2 regions of the Pararhizobium capsulatum DSM 1112 genome follow, and region 1 is predicted to be linked to the other one. Evidence: predicted binding sites of a transcription regulator. Region 1 holds the regulator's gene; the other holds the start of a gene.
What was found. The regulator LexA, encoded in region 1, represses DNA repair genes until DNA is damaged. The targets are predictions, from matches to a motif close to TGTTCNNNNTGTGTTCNG.

Region 1 (3,181 bases):
TGAATGGCGACCTTTCGGCCCTTCCGGCGCCGATGGAAAGTTTCGACAACGGCAAGTCCGACCGCAGCAAATCGGATCGTGGTCGGGATCGTGATGGCAAGCGTGGCCGGCGGAACGACACCGATAGAGGCGCGTCCAGTCACAAATCGGACACCAAATCAGACGATATTGCGATCGCAAGCGAAGCAGTGACGACAACAAAGGCGGAACCCGTGAGAACAGAACGTAAGGCAGAAACCAAGCCGCAGAATAGCCAGCGCAATGGCAATCGGAATGCTTCTGCGCCGTATCCTGCCAATGATGACAACCGCGACCGTCGCAACCGCTACCGCCGCGACCATGACGATGGCCCGACGCCCGTTGGCTTTGGTGACGACATTCCGGCCTTCATGCTGATCGCGGGCAAGGCCTGATCCGTCAACGCTTGACGCTTTTTATTTGCAAGCCGCCTTCACTTTTCGTGCAGGCGGCTTGTTTCGTATCCGGCTACCGATCACCGGGTGACGGACGTCGCCGACCGAATGTATTTGGTCTTGAAGGGCGTTAACCGCCGACAATGACGAGCGCAGTGGTGAGCGGCGCAGACGCGGCGTGGGTCCACAGCTGGTAGCCAACCACGGTGCCCAGGATGGCTGACCAGATTGCAAAATCTCCGAAGCGAAAAAGGGGCTCTCTCATCGTCGTTCTCCCGAAGGGCTTTGTGACGTTCTTGATGGGAATATCGCCCCTATCGTTCACCGTTTAAAGATCGAAACCAGTGAACACTGCTTCCAGAATTGAACAATCAACTCGTTCGGGTAGAGTTGCAAAACGGTGACGCGTGTCGAAAATCGTGGTAGAATCCAATCATGAACCCGCGGCAATGCAGTTGTTACGGAGGATCGCTATGCATTACAGCCTTCAGTTCTTCACATGGACGCCAAAGCAGGGCGTTCATCAGGTCGGCTCTGCCGTGGAAGTGAACGCGATTAGCCCGAAGCTGGCAGCGACAACGCTTCTTGGCGTGCGCCTTGACGAAGCAGGTGCTGCTCGAAAGCTTGCTGTTCGCGTCTGGAGCGACAGCGACGACTGCAAGGCCGATTGCGCCTGCTACTATTATCATTGAGCGGCCAAACGGACAGCAGCGACAACGCCGCATTTTTTTCATGTGCCTTTCCGGAATTCACGTGGTTTTAAGCACTTGCGGAACACAAATGGAACATATAGTGTCTGTTCTTGATTTGTTTCGCAATTCCGGAGTGAAATGTCATGCTGACCCGCAAGCAACAGGAACTGCTGCTTTTCATTCATGAGCGCATGAAGGAATCCGGCGTGCCGCCGTCCTTCGACGAAATGAAGGATGCCCTGGATCTTGCGTCCAAATCGGGCATCCACCGTTTGATCACAGCCTTGGAAGAACGTGGGTTCATTCGCCGGCTTCCGAACAGGGCGCGTGCGCTCGAAGTGATCAAGCTGCCGGAGGCCTATTCGCCAAGTCTTCAGCCCAAGCGCGGCTTTTCTCCCAGCGTCATCCAGGGGAGCCGGGATGTAGCGCCGCCCCCCGCCAAAGCTCGCCCGCCGGAAACCAACTCCGTCAATGTGCCTGTGATGGGACGAATCGCGGCGGGTGTCCCGATCTCCGCTATCCAGAACAACACGCATGATATCTCCGTACCATTCGAAATGATCGGTGCCGGCGAGCATTACGCTCTGGAAGTGCGCGGCGATTCGATGATCGAAGCAGGTATCCTCGACGGCGATACCGTCATCATCCGCAACGCTAACACCGCCAGCCCCGGTGAGATCGTTGTGGCCCTCGTCGATGATGAAGAGGCGACGCTGAAGCGCTTTCGTCGCAAGGGTGCTTCTATCGCCCTGGAGGCCGCAAATCCGGCTTATGAAACGAGGATCTTCGGCCCGGACCGGGTGAAAATCCAGGGCAAGCTCGTCGGCCTCATTCGCAAGTATCATTGAGGCGCTCCGGCGTTCGCGCCTCAATCAAAGACGGGAAAAATCACAGCATTCGCGGATATTCCCCTTGCGATTTGTCTAGGATGATTCTAAACGCTCGCAACGGCCCGAGTGATCGGACCTGAGAGGCCTCGTGGCGGAGTGGTGACGCAGAGGACTGCAAATCCTTGTACCCCGGTTCAATTCCGGGCGAGGCCTCCAAATTTTTCCCGCCACGAAAACAAGTGCTTACGGCTGCATTTTTGCGGTTAAGTACTGGGTGGCTCAACATCAACATATTTTCGTTGCGAAAAACCTCTGCCGTCTGCGCTCCCAGTCGCGCTTGAGGCTTTGCATAGCCTGTAAATTTTGAAACTCGAGGATGCACCCTCCGCTTTTAACGTGCACTCCAAAACCAAGTCCGCACTCGTTCGAACTCTTTTCCTGCACGCCAGGCCCCTCCGCAACTTCTGTTGTTCATCGCCTGGGAGGAACCTTTGCCAGTCTGTCCCGTTGCCCTCTCAGTTCGACCGTGAGAAGGAGTTTGAGCGATGGCGACCCATTTGGATGAACGGGGCGACAGGGTTTCGAGCGTAGACGAAGATAGAACAGTCAAGGCGACCACAAACGAGGCGCGGCAGGGCGGACTGGGAAAACCTGTTTTTATCGTACTGATCTGCGGGTTGCTTTTGGCTATTGTCGCGTGGGCGGGTGCGGAACTGTTCGGTGAGAGCACCGATAATGACGCTTCAACCCGGACCCAGCAGACCACTCCGATGACACCCGCGGAAACTGGCGTCTCCAACAGCTAGGCCACGACTACCTCGCCGAGCAACGAAGCGCAGCAACCGGCACCTGTCGACAAGGATCCAACGCCGCAGACCGGCTCCGGTGATTAACGGCCCGTGAGGGCGTCAAACTAGACGGCGCGGCTTAGACCTATGGTATGCCCGTGTTTTAACGGGTGCTCAAATATCGCTGTCGCTTAAACCGAGCGGTAGCCTCTGTTGAGATAGACAAGTGCTTCCCTGGCCTCAGCAGTCTGCATCGCGACTACTTTGCCAAACAGCACCATATGCGTTGCGATGCGCTTGACGTCGATCACCTCGCAATCGAAGACAGCCATTGCACCGTTTAGCGAGGGCGCACCCGTCAAAAGCGTGCCCCAATCGCCGTGGTCGAACCGGTATTCAGGTTCGATGGGTTCGCGACCTGAAAATACGTTGGCCAACCCTATCTGATCGGCGCCCAG
Region 2 (3,181 bases), 400 kb from region 1:
AACGCCTTCCCAAAGCGTATCGGCAGCCAGCAAAGTGCCGTCGAGATCCACGCAGAGCGGAATGTATCTGATATCGGTGCGAGCATCCATGTGAAAGCAACCCCAGGAACAATGCCTGGGAAAATCACACACGCAACTTTCGGAAATACAAATAACCGAATTGTTACGGCCTCAAAACTGCCGGGGTGGTTAATGAAGTCAGGCGAAAATCGTTCAATTTCAACCCACACCGATCCAATTCAAAACATCGCGCCAGTCGGTCATGCGGACGGGCGTACCGTGTGAACCGGTGTTGAAAAGGACGAAACGCGTAGGATAGCCCTTGTCTTTCAGGGATCGATAGAAATCGATCTGCCCTTGATAAGGGTAGACGATATCGAGCGTACCATGCGTAAAATAGATCGGCAGCTTGGCTTTGTAAGCTGCACTCGCGGGAAAGGTTCCGTCGGAAGGCCCTCCCATGATCACCATGCCCTTCAACGCACTGACGGCCGCGACCTCGCGCGTTATGCCCCAGCAGATGAAACTGCCCATCGATGCACAAGCCAGCACGATCGGCCTTCCCGGTGAGTGTTGCTGCGCATAGGCGATCAATCCGCTGATATCGGCAACCCCGGCCCTATCGAAGGAACGGATTGTGGGGGCGTAGTAGACCCCTCCATTTTCGACCGCAAGATTTTTCAGGCGATTGAAGTTACCGCCAAAATTATAATCGTTCATGCCAAGCCGCCGGTCGCCACCGCGCCCGTGAACGAAGATCACGGAAAAAGCCGCGCCGTCGGGATTGCCGACCCGCCCGATGTCCAACGGACGTCCGCCGACATCGAGTGTCTCGTTCGCCTGCATCTTTCTGACTCCGAGCGACACATAGGCGCGACGTACACGATGCTCCGGTTCCAAGTCACGTTTCCAGATATCGCGCGGCTTGTCGTAGTCAATCACGCGGAAATCGCCGTTGTCGGCGCTATCGAGCACCTTTCCATAGGAGAACAAATCGTCCTTGAAAGGCCCTATATCCTGCGCGCACACCGGCCATGCCGCGGCAAGAAGCGACACGAACGCGCAAACAACGAAATGAACTGTGGACAGCCGCATGGGGAATGTTCCTCTTTTGATCCAAGCCTTGCCATTAGCGCTTTCGAAACGCAACACTTGGGGTTATTGAAGGCATGCTTCGGCAACACGCCCGATGGGAGTGCGAACCTCCCGGTATCTCTTGTGGGCAAACTGATGGAACTGCGGTTTGCGAACCGTAACCGTCCCTATCGCGCCAAACCGAAGCCGCCAGAATGGAAAGATTTTCGAACGCTCCATGAACGACAGCAACGACCTTTTCTCCGCCCTTCCGCAGGCACCCGCATCGGCAACGCCTGAGCCCGCGTCCGCACCGAAGCCGGTTGCGCCTCCTGCTGCACCCGTTGCCGAGGCGCAAGCGGCAACGCCCGTTTCGAGACCCGCTCCCCTGAAAGTGGATACGGGGGATTACAATGCCTCTGCGATCGAGGTGCTGGAAGGGCTTGAGCCCGTTCGGCGGCGGCCGGGCATGTATATCGGCGGCACGGACGAAAAGGCGCTGCACCATCTCTTTGCCGAAGTGATCGACAACTCGATGGACGAGGCCGTGGCCGGTCATGCCAATTTCATCGACGTGCATCTTGATGCCGAAGGCTGCCTGACCGTCACGGACAACGGTCGTGGTATTCCCGTCGAAAACCATCCGAAATTTCCTGGCAAGTCGACACTCGAAGTGATCATGACCGTGCTGCATGCCGGCGGCAAGTTCGACAGCAAGGTCTATGAGACCTCCGGCGGTCTGCACGGCGTCGGTGTATCGGTCGTCAACGCGCTGTCCGACATCCTGGAAGTCGAGGTTGCCCGCAACCGCAAGCTCTATCGCCAACGATTTTCCCGCGGTATTCCGCAAGGCGGACTTGAAGAGCTTGGCGACGTCCAGAACCGACGCGGCACCAAGACCCGGTTCCATCCCGATCCGGACATTTTCGGACCTCACGCCAAATTCGACCCCGCCCGACTGTTCCGCATGGCGCGGTCGAAGGCCTATCTCTTCGGCGGCGTTGAAATTCGCTGGTCTTGCGATCCTTCGCTGGTCGAAGGCACGGAAACGCCTGAAAAGGCCGTGTTCCACTTTCCTGGAGGCCTGAAAGATTATCTTCAGGCGACGATGGGCAAGGAATTCACGGTTACCCGCGAGATATTCGCCGGCAAGACTGAAAAATCCGGTGGTCACGGTTCGATGGAATGGGCGGTCACCTGGTACGGCGGCGATTCCATCGTCCATTCCTATTGCAATACCATTCCGACGCCCGAAGGCGGCACGCACGAGGCCGGCTTACGCATTGCGCTGACCAAGGGTCTCAAGGCCTATGCCGAACTGACGCAGAACAAGCGCGCGGCGATCATCACCACCGACGACGTGATGATATCGGCAGCTGGCATGTTGTCCGTCTTCATTCGCGAGCCGGAATTCGTTGGCCAAACCAAAGACAAGCTGGCGACCGTCGAGGCACAGCGCCTTGTCGAGAATGCGCTTCGCGATCCGTTCGACCACTTCCTGGCCGACAATCCGAACGAAGCGGCCAAGCTTCTGGAATGGGTGATCGAACGCGCCGATGAGCGCGTGCGCCGACGCAAGGAAAAGGAAGTCAGCCGCAAGACGGCAGTGCGAAAGCTTCGCCTGCCGGGGAAGCTGGCCGACTGCTCGCAGAATTCGGCTGCAGGGGCGGAACTCTTCATCGTAGAAGGTGATTCGGCCGGTGGCTCGGCCAAGCAGGCGCGCAATCGCGCCAATCAGGCGATCCTACCTTTGCGCGGCAAAATCCTCAATGTCGCCAGCGCCGGTCGCGAAAAGCTCGGTGCCAACCAGCAGATCGCCGATCTCACCCAGGCGCTCGGCTGCGGCACCCGCAGCAAATATCGTGAAGAGGACCTGCGCTACGAGCGCGTCATCATCATGACCGATGCCGACGTCGATGGCGCCCATATCGCCTCGTTGCTGATCACTTTCTTCTATCAGGAGATGCCGGAGCTGATCCGTGGCGGGCATCTCTTCCTGGCCGTACCGCCGCTCTACCGCATCTCTCAAGGGTCGAAGACGCTTTATGCGCGTAACGACGCCCATCGCGTCGAGCTGATGGAGAAGGAATTCTCCGGCCGCGGCAAG

Region 2: the regulator LexA is predicted to act here: its motif matches at 1,102-1,119, upstream of parE (DNA topoisomerase IV subunit B).

Annotation. Positions count from the first base shown of each region.
Region 1 covers NZ_JAUSVF010000001.1:2,638,141-2,641,321, forward strand. The annotation lists gene QO002_RS12870 (DEAD/DEAH box helicase) at 1-413, shown strand, start outside; gene QO002_RS12875 (hypothetical protein) at 544-678, opposite strand; gene QO002_RS12880 (hypothetical protein) at 887-1,105, shown strand; gene lexA (transcriptional repressor LexA) at 1,249-1,953, shown strand; tRNA gene QO002_RS12890 (tRNA-Cys) at 2,078-2,151, shown strand; gene QO002_RS12895 (hypothetical protein) at 2,481-2,741, shown strand; gene QO002_RS12900 (flavin reductase) at 2,915-3,181, opposite strand, start outside.
Region 2 covers NZ_JAUSVF010000001.1:2,237,929-2,241,109, reverse strand. The annotation lists gene QO002_RS10975 (UbiA family prenyltransferase) at 1-90, opposite strand, end outside; gene QO002_RS10970 (alpha/beta fold hydrolase domain-containing protein) at 220-1,095, opposite strand; gene parE (DNA topoisomerase IV subunit B) at 1,313-3,181, shown strand, end outside.